2 linked regions of the Actinokineospora alba genome follow. The protein of the gene in region 1 interacts with the protein of each later gene in a pairwise test. Links are inferred from orthologs where the notes say so. Each region holds a gene or a part of one and is shown in the gene's direction. Other genes may lie near its edges.

Region 1 (7,032 bases):
CCACGTCCAGCGCCACCCCACCCGGCTTGAGCCGCAGCAGCCGCACCGCGATGTCGTGCTCCTCGGCCATGCTCGGACCGGTCGGGCCCTTGATCACCCGGCCGAGGGCGGGCCGCCACCAGCGCTCGTAGACCATCGGCACCAGGTTGGTGCGCATCAGCCGCTGCACGAGCCCGGTCGGCGGACCGGCCTGAACCTCGGCGCCGAGCAGGTTCAGGTAGCCGGCGGCGAAGTCGGGCTCGGCGGGCGGCTCGGCCAGCAGGTCGAGCAGCTTGGCGTGCGTGGTCACCACCCCATCCGAGCAGATCAGGCGATGAGGCACACTTTGAACTCGGCCAATCGAAGGGAATCACCGTGAGCGAGCAGACCCCCGAAGCCATCGGCGAGATCGTGGCCAGGTGCGCATCGAAGGCGAAGCTCGCCGCGCCGGACCTGGCCGGTGCCTCCGACGAGGCGGTCGACGCGGCGATCGGCGAGATGGCCGCCCGGCTCTCCTCGGCCCGGGCCAAGATCCTCGCCGCGAACGCCGAGGACGTCGCCGCCGCCGAGGCGTCAGGGATGAGTGGTGGCCTGCTCGACCGGCTGCGCATCACCGAGGAGCGCCTGGAGGACATGGCGGAGCAGCTGCGACTGCTCGCCTCCGTGCCGCATCCCGCGCGCGAGACCCCCGTGCGTGACCTCGACGGCGGCCTGCGGCTGATCGAGCTGCGCAGGCCGGTCGGCGTCATCGGCGCCAACTACGAGGCCCGCCCGAACGTCACCGTCGACGTCGCCTCGCAGCTGGTGAAGTCCCGCAACGCGGGCGTCCTGCGCACCGGCTCCGCCGCCCTGCGCTCGGCCACGGCCCTGCTCAAGGAGGTCATCGCGCCCGGTCTGTCCGACGCGAACATCGACCCCGACGTCATCCAGCTGGTGCCCACCGCCGACCGCGCCGCCGCGGGGGCGCTGGTCGAGCTGCCGCACCTGATCCCGCTGGTCATCGTGCGCGGCAGCGGCGAGACCACCCGCGAACTCGACCGCCGCGCGGCGGCCCACGGGGTGCGCACCCTGGCCCACGCCGACGGCGGTGGCGTCCTCTATTACGACGTCAAAGCCGACCCCGCGTTCGCCGAGGACCTCATCACCCGCAGCCTCGACCGCCTCGGAGTCTGCAACCGCCTCAACCTGCTCCTGGTCCACCGCGACGTCTACGACGCGGCGCTGCCCGGCATCCAGGCCGCGCTCGACAAGGCGGGCGTCGAGCCGTCGCTGCCCCCGCACGAGCACGCCGTCGGCTACGAGTGGGCCCTGGACTCCGACCGCGAGGCCACCGTCACCATCGCCCCGGTCGACAGCCTCGCCGACGCGGTCCGCGTCGCGAACGAGGAGACCTCCGGCCTGGCCGCGGGCATCGTCACCACGGACAAGAAGGCGGCCGCCGACTTCATGGCGGGCTACACCGGCACCGGCGTGTTCTGGAACGCGCCGACCCGGCTGCTCGACGGCTTCAAGCTGCGCGGGGTCCCCGAGACCGGGATCAACCTCGACCGGGTACCCGGCCCGCGTGGCCCGGTCACCTTCACCGACCTCGTCCTGCGCCAGTTCGCCGTCGTCCCGGCCTGAGTCACCGCCTGTGACGTGGCGAGTACCACGTCACAGCGGCCCAACCCAGGCGCGCCACGCCCTCAGGTGCGGGCTAGGATTCCTCCCGAGTAACCGCCGCCAAGGCGAACTCACCCATGTTCACACCTCGAGGCACGCAGGAGGCAGGAGTGACTGCAGTAGCCCCGCAGCCGATCGCGACGCGGCCGTATCCGGCCCGCGAGACGCTCAAGGGTTCGTACCTGCTGCGGTTGTTCCGCACGACGGACCACAAGCAAATCGGCATCATGTACCTAGTCACGTCGTTCGCCTTCTTCATGGTGGGCGGGGCGATGGCGATGCTGATCCGCAGTGAGCTCGCCGTTCCGGGACAGCAGTTCCTGTCGCAGGAGCAGTACAACCAGCTCTTCACCATGCACGGCACGATCATGCTGCTGCTGTACGCGACGCCGATCCTCTTCGGCTTCGCGAACTTCGTTCTTCCGCTGCAGATCGGCTCGCCGGACGTGGCGTTCCCGAGGCTCAACGCCTTCTCGTACTGGCTGTACCTCTTCGGCGGCCTGATCGTGATGGCGGGCTTCCTGACCCCGGGTGGCGCGGCCGACTTCGGCTGGTTCGCCTACACCCCGCTGTCGGACAAGATCCACTCGCCCGGCGTCGGCGCCGACCTGTGGATCGTCGGCCTGGCGGTCGGTGGTCTGGGCACCATCCTCGGTGCGGTCAACATGATCACCACCATCGTGTGCCTGCGCGCGCCCGGTATGACGATGTTCCGGATGCCCATCTTCGTGTGGAACATCCTGATCACCAGCATCCTGGTGCTGCTCGCGTTCCCGATCCTCACCGCCGCGCTGTTCGGCCTGCTCGCCGACCGCCAGCTCGGGGCGCACGTGTTCGACCCGGCCAGTGGTGGCGTGATCCTCTGGCAGCACCTGTTCTGGTTCTTCGGACACCCCGAGGTCTACATCGTCGCCTTGCCGTTCTTCGGCATCGTGTCGGAGATCTTCCCGGTCTTCAGCCGCAAGCCGCTGTTCGGCTACCGCACCCTCATCTACGCGACGCTGGGTATCGCGGCGCTGTCGATGACGGTGTGGGCGCACCACATGTACGCGACCGGCGCGGTCCTGCTGCCGTTCTTCTCGTTCATGACGTTCCTCATCGCGGTCCCGACCGGTGTGAAGTTCTTCAACTGGATCGGCACGATGTGGAAGGGGCAGCTCACCTTCGAGACACCGATGCTGTTCAGCGTCGGCTTCCTGGTGACGTTCCTCTTCGGCGGCCTCACCGGCGTGCTGCTCGCGGCCCCGGCGATCGACTTCCACGTGTCCGACACGTACTTCGTCGTCGCCCACTTCCACTACGTGCTCTACGGCACGATCGTGTTCGCGACCTTCGCCGGTATCTACTTCTGGTTCCCGAAGATCACGGGCCGGTACCTGGACGAGCCGCTGGGCAAGCTGCACTTCTGGCTGACGTTCCTCGGCTTCCACGGCACCTTCCTCGTCCAGCACTGGCTGGGCAACGAGGGCATGCCGCGCCGCTACGCCGACTACTTGGCCAGCGACGGCTTCACGACGCTGAACATGATCTCGACGCTCGGCGCCTACGTCCTGGGCGCGTCGACGCTTCCGTTCATCTGGAACGTCTTCAAGTCCTACCGCTTCGGTGAGATCACCACCGCGGACGACCCGTGGGGCTACGGCAACTCCCTGGAGTGGGCCACCAGCTCCCCGCCGCCGCGGCACAACTTCACCGAGCTGCCCAGGATCCGTTCCGAGCGGCCCGCCTTCGACCTGCACTACCCGCACATGCTGGAGCGCATCGAAGCCGAGCGGAACATCGGCCACGACAAGAACGGGCACGCCATCCCGGCGCCGTCCCAGGAGCTTGCCGCGGCGATGAACCCGCCGGAGATCGACAAGGAAGACCCGCTCAAGCCCAACTGATCGACCATCGCCGAACGGCCCGGTTCCCACTCAGGGAGCCGGGCCGTTCGCGTTGTGTGAGGTTCGCCCCGGTGAACCGGTCGTGGACGTGACGCCCCGGTAACATGGGGTTCCCCGCCGCGGCAACGGCGCCGCCGAAACGTCTCACCGTCCGCGCCCGCGCGGAGTTACGAGGATCGTGGTGGCTAGCCCCAATACCCCTGTTCTGATCACGGTGACCGGCCCGGACAAGCCGGGTGTCTCCTCGGTCCTGTTCGCCGTCCTCACCCGGCACGGTGTGGAGATCGTCGACGTCGAGCAGGTGGTCATCCGCGGCCAACTCGTGCTCGGCGTGCTGGTCGACGCCACCCACGACCCCGAGGGCCTCCAGGAGGCCGTCGAGCAGGCCATGGCGACGGTGTCGATGCGGGTCGAGGTCGAGGTCGGCGCCGACCCGAGCTCGGGGGCGCGCCAGGGTTCGTCGCACGTGCTGGTGGTCCTGGGCAGGCCGGTGACCGCGCGCGCTTTCACCGAGGTCGCCCGCCGCCTCGCCGCCCTCGGCGTGAACATCGACGCCATCCGCCGGGTGGCCGACTACCCGGTCACCGGCCTGGAGCTGCACGTCTCCGTCGCGCAGGACACCCCGGAGGCCGACGCGCGGCTGCGTGAGGCGCTCGCGGACGTCTCGGTCCGGGTGGGCCTGGACGTCGCCGTCGAGCGCGACCAACTGGCCCGCCGGGCGAAGCGGCTCATCGTGTTCGACGTCGACTCGACGCTGATCCAGGGCGAGGTCATCGAGATGCTCGCCGCCAAGGCGGGCGCCGAGGAGCAGGTCCGCGCGGTCACCGAGGCCGCCATGCGCGGTGAACTCGACTTCACCGAGTCGCTGCACCACCGGGTCAGCCACCTCAAGGGCCTGCCCGCGTCGGTCCTCGACGAGGTGGCCAAGGACCTGGAGCTGACACCGGGGGCACGCACGACGATCCGCACCCTCAAGCGCCTGGGATTCCGCTGCGGTGTGGTGTCGGGCGGGTTCAGCGCGGTCATCGACCGCCTCGTGGACGACCTGGACCTCGACTTCGCCGCCGCCAACGACCTCGAGATCGTCGACGGCCTGCTCACCGGCCGGGTGGTCGGCGAGGTCGTCGACCGCCAAGGCAAGGCGGTGGCCCTGCGCCGGTTCGCGGAGTCCTTCGGGGTGCCGCTGGCCCAGTGCGTCGCGGTCGGCGACGGCGCCAACGACATCGACATGCTGGCGACCGCGGGCCTGGGGATCGCCTTCAACGCGAAACCGGCGTTGCGCGAGATCGCCGACACCGCCCTGTCCCACCCCTACCTCGACGTCGTGCTCTTCGTCCTGGGCGTCACCCGCGCCGAGGTCGAGGCCGCCGACCTCGCCGACGGTTTGGACCTCGAACGCCTGTGAGCATCCTCGACCCGCTCGCCGCCCGGTATGCCGCGTGGCTGGGGCTGCCCGCCTCGGCCACCCGCGACACCGCTGATGAGGACCCGGAGCACGTGCGGGCGATGCCGGTGATCCTGCGGATCGAACGGGAAGCCCCGGCCCGCAGCGCGCTGCTGGAGGCGGCGGCCGCGGCGGCGGTGGCGGTCTGCCTGGATCCGCAGGCGGGGCAGGACGGGCCCTGGCACGACGACGTCGATGTCTGGGTCCGCGGTCGGATTCGCAAGGTGTCGCGGCGGGCCAGGGGGGCGCAGTGGGCGGCGGTGCAGGCGCTTCCTGGGGTGACTGTCGAGGTTGGCGGCGCTCAGGCTCGTGCTTTGGTGCCTGGGCTTGTCGCTGAGGTGCCGCGGGAAGTGTCGAAGCTGCAGATCTCGGGGAGCGATTTGCCTCTCGACTCGCCTGGGCCGGTTGAGGCCGGCGTGCCGGTGTTGTGGTGCAACCCTTCGGTGCCGATGACGGCTGGGAAGGCTGCGGCTCAGGTCGGGCACGCGACGATGCTGTTGGCGGCGTTGCTGGGGCCCGCGGAGGTGGAAGGCTGGCGGGGCAAGGGGTTTCGGTGTGCGGTGCGGACGCCGTCTGAAGCGGTGTGGGAGGGGTTGCATCCGGGGGATTCGCCGGATGCTGCTTGGAAGGACCGGGGGGTTCTTGCTGTTCGGGATGCTGGGTTTACTGAGGTTTCGCCGGGGACTGTGACGATTCTGGCTCAGTGGTCCTCTTAGGTCTGTGGCTTGTCCTCGGCTTAGGTTCCCTCGTCCGGGGTCTGGTTGGGTGGGTGGGCACCCTCATCCTCGATGGTCTTGTGCTGGTTGGGCGGAGTCAAGGGCGGCCGCAAGCGGCCGTCGCTGCGCGATCGCTGCGCGACCCTTGACACCGCCCAACCAGCACAAGGGATGGCATGGATGAGGGGGCAGGGGGAAGTGCAGGCTGCGGTGTCCGAGAGCTCGGTGTCCTAGCCCAAGCAGTGCGGGATGCGGTGTCTGTTGTCGTGCCGCTTTGTCGGCTGTAGAGCTTTGTTCGTTGTCAGCGCTGCCAGACGACGAACAAACCGTCCTCTGTGGTCGTCATGGCCTCGACGAAGGCGTCGTTGTCGAAGCCGGGCATGGACTGCAGGCGGCTCATCAGGTCGTCCGCGGCCGGGTCGCCTGCGGGGACCGCGCAGCCACCGCCGCCGGCGCGCATCAGGAGGAAGAAGACGTCCTCTTTCCACGGGCCTTCCGGGGTGGTCCGGATCGCGACCTCCGCCAGTTCGGACCAGGACACGGCCTCTTCGGTGCCGTCGGCGAGGTGCCTGCGCACGCCGTCGTCGTCGACGGTGATTCCTGCATCGCCGGGATTGCCTGACACGCGACCTCCGAAGGTGGAAAAGGGAATTCTAGTTCGCCGCGCTGTCGAGTCTGCGCAGTGCGGCCCGGACGACCTCGGCATCGGTCGTGGGCCAGAACGGGGGGAGGGACGCCCGCAGGAAACCGCCGTAGCGCGCGGTCGCGAGACGCGGGTCGAGGATGGCGACGACGCCGCGGTCGTCCATCGAACGCAGGAGCCTGCCCGCGCCCTGGGCGAGGAGCAGCGCCGCGTGGGTGGCGGCCACAGACAGGAAACCGTTGCCGCCCCTGGCCTCCACCGCGCGCTGGCGGGCGGAGGCGAGTGGGTCGTCCGGGCGGGGGAACGGGATGCGGTCCATGACCACCAGGGACAGCGACGGGCCGGGGACGTCGACGCCCTGCCACAACGACAGTGTCCCGAACAGACACGTCTGCGGGTTCTCCGCGAACTTCTTGACCAGCAGCGACGTCGAATCGTCGCCCTGGCACAGGATTTCGACGTCGGTGCGCTCCCGCAGCTCGGCGGCGGCGTTCTTGGCCGCGCGCATCGACGAGAACAGCCCCAGGGTGCGCCCACCCGCGGCCTCCACCAGCGACTTCAGCTCCTCGAGGTACGCCTCGGGCAGGCCGTCGCGGCCGGGTGGGGGCAGGTGGCGGGCGGTGTAGAGGATGCCGCTCTTCGCGTGGTCGAATGGGGAACCGACGTCGATCCCGGTCCAGCGGATCGAGTCCGGGGCGACTT
Region 2 (6,990 bases), 2.1 Mb from region 1 along the record:
GCGTCGAGCACGTCGGCGGCGTTGCGGCCGGACATGAGAGCCAGGATCACCTTGGTGTAGAGCGCACTCTGCAGGTAGATCTCCGGCTTCTCCGGCGTCACGAGCCACTCCGCGACATCGGTAACGCCCGCGTCCGTGATCGCGTACCGCTTGCGTTCCGGACCGCCCCCAGGTTCGACACCGCTCTCCTCCACCAGTCCGTTGCGCAGCAGCCGCGAGAGCGTCGAGTAGACCTGCCCGTATGCCAGCGGGCGGTCGGCGCCGAAGTGCTCGTCGTAGGTGCGCTTCAGGTCATATCCATGCCTGGGTCCTGTTTCCAGGAGTCCGAGCAAGGCGTGTCCGATTGACATGACCCGAACTGTACCGCATGTGTATACACACTGCGAATAGAGGACTGACCTGCGGAGATCAGCAGGCGCAGAGGCAGAACGGGTGCCCGGCGGGGTCGGCGTAGACGCGGAACGTCTTCTGCTCGTCGAGCAGCTTGGCACCGATCTCGACCGCCCGCTCGTGCGCGGCGGGCAGGTCCTCGACCTTGAGGTCGAGGTGGAACTGCTGCGGCCGCTCGCCCTCCGGCCACGTCGGCGCCTCGTAGTTCGCCACCGCCTGGAACTCGATCAGCGTGCCGCCGTTGCCGATCGTCGACCAGGAGTTGTCGGCGGCGGCGTCGGGCTCGGGCCAGTCGAGCAGGCGGGCATAGAACTTCGAGAGCTCCAGCGGGTCGGGACAGTCGAGGACGACCGAGCCGAGTGTGGGTACAGACATGATTTCCTCCCAGATGCGTAACCGGTGATATGAGCATGCCGGTTAGGCGCGGACCCGTCAACCGGTAAAGGGCCTACAGTGGTTTTGTGAGTTCTACCCACGACGTGGAGTTGGTCCTCGACTTCCTGAACACCCTTGACGTCGAAGAGAACGCCGACCTGCTCGACGACGACCTGAAATGGCACGCCTGGCTGGCCTCGCGCGGTCTGACCGCGGGCGACCCCGCGCAGGTTCGCGCTGTCCGCGATGGGTTGCGGGGGCTGATCGGCGGTGCGCCGGCGGCGGCTCCGCCTGATGCGGAGGTGCGGGTGTCGGTGGTCGGGGGCGTGCCGAGGGTGTCGGCTGCGGACGTTGCCGGGGCGGTTTTGGCGGCGGCTAGTCGGCTGGCGGTGCTTGGGGAGTGGGAGCGGGTGAAGATCTGTCCGGCTGATGAGTGCCAGTGGGCATTCTTCGACCGGTCGCGGAATCGGTCTCGGACTTGGTGCTCGATGCAGGTTTGTGGGAATCGGGAGAAGGCTCGAGCGTGGCGGGAACGTTCGAAGCTTGGTTGATCCCTCGGGGGCGTCTCCCTCTGGCTTGATTGTTTAACTCTCGATCGGCGGTATCAAGGGCGGCCGTAGACGGCCGTCGCTGCGCGATCGGCAAGCCGACCCTTGATACCGCCGATCGAGAGTTAAAGGCGGCCAGGACGAGGGAGCAGGGGGAAGTGCAGGGATTAAGAGCATCGCTTGGGTGCTCTCGTCCGGGGTGGGGCTGTGGGGATTCGGTTGGGCTGGCCCGATCAGTTCGGGGATTGGGTTCGTGGGTGGTGGGGCGGGGCGGTGTGGGGCGGCGGAGTGGTCTTTAGGTGATTAGTTGGGCGATTGTGTAGATCGCCAGGCCTGCCAGGGCACCTACCACCGTGCCGTTGATGCGGATGAACTGCAGGTCGCGGCCTACCTGAAGTTCTACCTTGCGGGCCGTCTCGTCGGCGTCCCAGCGTTGCACGGTGTCGGTGATCAGGGTGGTGATCTCGTCGCGGTAGTTGAGGACGATATAGGCGGCGGCGCCCTCGACCCAGCCGTCGGCCTTGGTGCGCAGGGACTCGTCGTTCATCAGGCGGGTGCCGAGGGTCATCAGGCCCGCGCGGACGCGGGTGCGCAGTTCGCTCGACGGGTCCTCGGCGGCGTCGAGGAGCATCTTCTTGGCGGTGGTCCAGGCCGAGCCGATGAGGGTCTGCACGTCCGGGTGTTCGAGGACCTGGTGCTTCACCTGCTCCGCGCGTTCCATCACGCGGGGGTCGGTCTGCATGTCGCCCGCGAACTCGGTGAGGAACTTGTCCAGGGCGAGCCGCATGGGGTGGTTGACGTCGGTTTTGACGTTCCACGCGAAGGACAGGACCTCGCCGTAGACCTTGTCGGCCACCAGGGCGTCGACGAACTTCGGCGACCACGTCGGCGCGCGGCCCGAGACGACGCCCAGGACCTGGGCGTGGTTGGCCTTGACCCAGTCGTAGGCCTGGTCGCACATGAGGTCCACCAGCTTGTGGTGGGCGCCGTCGCCGATGACCCGTTCCAGCAGCTTGCCCATGGGCGGTCCCCACGGCGTGCCGACGATCCGGTTGACGACGGCCTGTTCCATGACGGCCTGCACGTCCTCGTCCCGCAGGACCGTGACGGCGCCGCGCACGACCGTGGACAGTTCCGAGGTGACCCGTTCGGCGTTGTCGCGCTGCGCGAGCCAGCCGCCGAGGCTGTTCGCCACCCCGACCCGGCGGAGGCGTTCGCGGACCACCTGTTCGGAGAGGAAGTTCGTGCCGACGAAGTCGCCGAGGCTGTCGCCGAGGACGTCCTTCTTGTTCGGGATGATCGCCGTGTGCGGGATCGGCAGGCCCATCGGCCTGCGGAACAGCGCGGTGACGGCGAACCAGTCGGCGAGGGCGCCGATCATGCCCGCCTCGGCGGCCGCCTTCACGTAGCCGACCCACGGGGGCGCGTCCGGCCACAGGGTCAGGCCGATGAAGATCGCCGTCGCCCCCAGCAGGAAGCCCAGGGCGACGCCCTTCATCTTCCGTAGTGCGCGACGCTTCTCAAATTCGCCCGGTACTTGCTCCACGACGTCATTGTCCGTGAGGATTCCTATCCATGCCTCGAACCACGCTTGTACCCAGGCTGCGTCCGTTCACGTCGACGATCTTCGCGGAGATGACCTCCCTCGCGGTGGCCAACGGCGCGGTCAACCTCGGACAGGGTTTCCCGGACACCGACGGTCCGGCCGCCATGCTGGCCGAAGCCCAGAAAGCCATCGCCGACGGGATCAACCAGTACCCCCCGGGGCCGGGGCGGCCGGAGCTGCGCGCGGCCATCGCGGCGCAGCGGTCGCGGTACGGGACGCCCTTCGACCCGGACTCGGAGATCCTCGTCACGGTGGGCGCCACGGAGGCCATCGCGGCGTCGCTGCTGGCCCTGGTCGAGGCGGGCGACGAGGTGATCCTCTTCGAGCCGTACTACGACTCCTACGCCGCCTCGGTCGCCATGGCGGGCGCCACCCGGCGGGTCGTGTCCCTGGTGGAGGAGCCGTCGGGCCGCTTCGGTCTCGACGTCGACGCGCTGCGGGCCGCGGTCACGCCCGCGACCAAGGCGATCCTGGTCAACACCCCGCACAACCCGACCGGGACGGTCTTCACCCAGGCGGAACTGGAAGCGGTGGCCGCGGTCTGTATCGAGCACGACCTGCTGGCGATCACCGACGAGGTGTACGAGGACCTGCTGTTCGACGGGCTGGCGCACGTGCCGCTGGGGTCGCTGCCGGGGATGGCGGAGCGGACGCTGACGATCTCCAGCGCGGGCAAGAGCTTCAACTGCACCGGGTGGAAGATCGGCTGGGTCTGCGGGCCCGCCGAGCTGGTCGCCGCGGTGCGCGCGGCCAAGCAGTTCCTGACCTTCGTCGGCGGCGCGCCGTTCCAGCCCGCCGTCGCGCACGCGCTGAACCACGAGGGCGCCTGGGTCCAGCAGCTGCGGGCCTCGCTGGAGGACAAGCGCGACCGGCTCTCCGCCGGGCTCGCCGAGGCGGGCTTCGGGGTGCGGCAGACGGCGGGCACGTACTTCGTCTGCGCCGACGTGCGGCCGCTGGGCTTCAGCGACGGCCTGGAGCTGTGCCGCGAACTGCCCGGGCGCATCGGGGTGGCGGCGGTGCCGGTGCAGGTGTTCACGGACAACCCGGATCGCTGGCGGCACCTGGTCCGCTTCGCGTTCTGCAAGAAGGACGACATCCTGGACGAGGCCATCAGCAGGCTGCACAAGCTCGCCTGAGTCCGGTTCCCACTGTCCCTCTTTGGTGGGTCACCCGGATCCGGCTCCCGGTGATCGTCGTCCGACCGGCGATGACGATCACCGGGAGGACCAAGTGGACACAGCCGAGCTCGTCCGCCGGGCGGGCACGGGTGACCAGACGGCGTGGCGCGACCTGGTCGACCGGCACGCGGGCCTGGTCTGGCGGATCGCCCGCGCCCACCGGCTCGACGACGCGGACGCGGCCGACGTCAGCCAGAGCACCTGGATCGCCCTCGCCGAGCACCTGCCCACGCTCCGGTCGCCGGAGCGGCTGTCGGCATGGCTGGCGACCACGGCGCGGCGCGAGTGTCTGCGGATGATCGCCGACCGCGGCCGCGAGGTGCGGGCGTCGGAGTGGTCCGACGTCGTCGACCACGAAGGCGAGCACCGCTGGCCGGAAACCGCCACCCTGCGCGGCGAACGCGACGACACCCTGTGGCGCGCGTTCGCGGCGCTGCCGGACCGCTGCCGGTCCCTGCTGGGCCTGCTCGCCTTCGCCCCGGACCTGAGTTACGCCCAACTGGGTCGGGCGGTCGGTATCGCGGTCGGCAGCATCGGTCAGACCAGGGGCAGATGCCTCGACGCCTTGCGGCGCAAGCTGATCGCACTCGGGCTACCGGGCGAGGTGGCGTGATGACCGACGCGGAGTTGCTCGCCGAGCTCGCGGGCATGTTGGACCGGATCGATCCCGTGCCCGCCACCGTTCGCACCGCGGCGATGTTGGCGGGGACGTTCGTCGGCGCGCGTTGGGACTGGTTGGAACTCTCGCCGCTGGCCGGGGTCGCGGTTCGGGGCGAGGCGCGGATGTGGCGGTGCGGGGCTGGTGTCATCGAGATCGCCGACCGGGTCCGCGGGCTGCTGACCATCCCGGTCACCCGCGCCGAACTGCACAGCGCCGCGGGGGTGGTGGCCGTCGCGGTGGACTCGGTGGGGGCTTTCTCCGTCCGGGTGCCCACCGGCCGGATGCGGCTCGTACTGCACCGGGCCGGCGAGGTTCCGCTGGTCACGGGATGGTTCCGGTGACCTGGGAACACCATCACCAGGCCGCGCTCGCCCATCAGGAACGCGGCGAGCCGTTGCGGGCCCGGCCGCACGCGCGGCTGGCCCGCGAACACGCGGCGACCGCGGCGCAGGCGGCGGAGTCCGCGCTGGTCATGGCCTGGATCGCGCATCAGGTCGGCGACCATGGCACGGCCGTCGCGCTGATCGACGACGCTCGGCCCGCGTTGTCCGGCCAGCTTCTCGCGCGTGCGGACTGTCTGCACGGGCTGGCGCTCTCCATGATGGCCGAGCACGAATCGGCGCTCACCGTCCTGGCACGAGCGGCGGATCGGCTGCACGACGGCCACTGGCGGGCCAACGCCCTGGTCGGCATCGGCATCTCGGCGGGCTACCTGCGGCGGTCCGCCGTGGCGGAAGACGCCTTCGACCGCGCGCACGACCTCTATCTCGCCCACGGCAAACCGGAGCGGGCCCGGACCTGCTTGCACAACAAGGGATTCGTCGCCGCCCAGGCAGGCGACTTCAGCCGCGCCCTGCGCCTCTACGACGCCGCGGCCATCGACGAGACCAAGCGGCCGGAAGTCCTGGTGGACCGGGCTAACGCGCTGCTCGGCGTCGGCTTGGTCAACAGCGCCGGACGGGCGCTCGCCCGGGCGGCGGTGGCACTCGGCGCCAACGGGCGTGGGCCCGCTTTCGCCGAGGCGACCCTCGCCCACGCGCGCCGTGCGCTGCTGGCGGGCGATCCCGACACCGCGGCGAAGGCAGCGGGGACCGCGGCCGAACTGTTCGAGGAGCAGCGCAATCCCGGGTGGTCGGCGCACGCCCACGCCGTGCGCCTGCGGGCCATGGGCCGGACTTCGACCGACGTCGCCGACCGGTGCGAGCGGGCGGGCTGGGTGGCCGAAGCCGCTGAACTGCGGTTGCTCGCCGGGCGGCTGGATCTCGTCGAGCCACACCGGTTCGCGGCCGAACCCGGTCTGCGTGCGCTGGGCTGGCTGGCCCGGGCCCGCGCGGCGCGCGATCCGCGGGCCGCTTTCGCCGCCTGCCGCGCGGGCGGTCTCGGCGACTCACGGCTCGCCGCGGTCGGGGTCGACGCCGCCGTCGCGGGTGGCAGGCCCCGAACGATCTTCAGCTGGGTCGAACGCTCGCGTGGCGTGCAAGCCCCTGGGTTTCGAGAAATCAGCGCGGCGCTCGGCGACCGCGTGTTGCTCGACTTTTTTGTCCACAAAGGACAGATGCGGATGGTTTCCGTTTCCCGAGGGCGGTTCCACTCACACGTCGTCGGCCCTGCGGACGCGATCGTCGAAGCCGCCGAGAGCCTGCGCGTTTCGTCCACACTGGACGCCAGAACCGGCGGCGCCACGGCTTCTCAGCGCGCGGCACGGGTACTTGACGCGATGCTGTTCGCGGGGCCGGTGATCCGGGATCTGGTCGTGCTTCCGTCGGCGGAGTTGTCGTCGGTTCCCTGGGCGGCGCTGCCGAGCCTGGTGGGCAGGCCGGTCTCGGTGGCGCCCTCGGCCGCCGCCTGGCTGCGCGCGGAACTCGCCCCCGAGCGGACCGGGCCGACCGCGTGGATCGCCTGCCCTGGCTTGACCCACGCGGCGGGTGAAGTGGCCGCCCTGCGGGCCCGGCACGGCGGCACGCTGGTGACCGGCGAGGAGTCGACCGTCGCGAACGTGCTCGGCGCGATGTCCGGCGCCGGTCTCGTGCACATCGCCGCCCACGGCCGCCACCACGCGGCGGCGCCGCGGTACTCCACGCTGGCCTTGGCCGACGGCCCGCTGCACGCCTACGACATCGAGCGCCTTCCCGAGCCTCCCCGACGGCTGGTGCTGTCGTCCTGCGAATCGGGCAAGGCGGACCTGCTGGGCCTGATCGCCGTTCTGCTCGGCCTGGGTGTCAGCACGGTGAT

What was found. Proteins that work in one complex are often made in the same cells at the same time.
Region 2: the proteins of ctaD (region 1) and C8E96_RS06235 interact in binary tests that used the Escherichia coli proteins (3 or more experiments, as listed by UniProt). The link is inferred for Actinokineospora alba from one-to-one orthologs.

Annotation. Positions count from the first base shown.
Region 1 is NZ_SNXU01000001.1:3,432,799-3,439,830, forward strand. Bases 1,261-4,139 are described here. They hold ctaD (aa3-type cytochrome oxidase subunit I), read left to right. Parts: upstream 1,261-1,751; coding sequence 1,752-3,527; downstream 3,528-4,139. Other genes in these bases: C8E96_RS15810 (aldehyde dehydrogenase family protein), read left to right, coding at 1,261-1,602; serB (phosphoserine phosphatase SerB), read left to right, coding at 3,709-4,139. Also shown: C8E96_RS15805 (class I SAM-dependent methyltransferase), read right to left, coding at 1-289; more of C8E96_RS15810, read left to right, coding at 355-1,260; more of serB, read left to right, coding at 4,140-4,932; C8E96_RS15825 (peptidyl-tRNA hydrolase), read left to right, coding at 4,929-5,687; C8E96_RS15830 (hypothetical protein), read right to left, coding at 5,989-6,312; C8E96_RS15835 (ATP-dependent DNA helicase), read right to left, coding at 6,341-7,032. UniProt on the Escherichia coli protein: Cytochrome bo(3) ubiquinol oxidase is the terminal enzyme in the aerobic respiratory chain of E.coli that predominates when cells are grown at high aeration.
Region 2 is NZ_SNXU01000001.1:1,311,223-1,318,212, forward strand. Bases 2,135-4,971 are described here. They hold C8E96_RS06235 (pyridoxal phosphate-dependent aminotransferase), read left to right. Parts: upstream 2,135-2,888; coding sequence 2,889-4,055; downstream 4,056-4,971. Other genes in these bases: C8E96_RS06230 (DUF445 domain-containing protein), read right to left, coding at 2,135-2,811; C8E96_RS06240 (RNA polymerase sigma factor), read left to right, coding at 4,150-4,710; C8E96_RS06245 (hypothetical protein), read left to right, coding at 4,710-4,971. Outside these bases: C8E96_RS06215 (PadR family transcriptional regulator), read right to left, coding at 1-350; C8E96_RS06220 (VOC family protein), read right to left, coding at 409-768; C8E96_RS06225 (CGNR zinc finger domain-containing protein), read left to right, coding at 852-1,316; more of C8E96_RS06230, read right to left, coding at 1,609-2,134; more of C8E96_RS06245, read left to right, coding at 4,972-5,099; C8E96_RS06250 (CHAT domain-containing protein), read left to right, coding at 5,096-6,990. UniProt on the Escherichia coli protein: Shows aminotransferase activity with methionine and histidine as substrates, and to a lesser extent also with phenylalanine.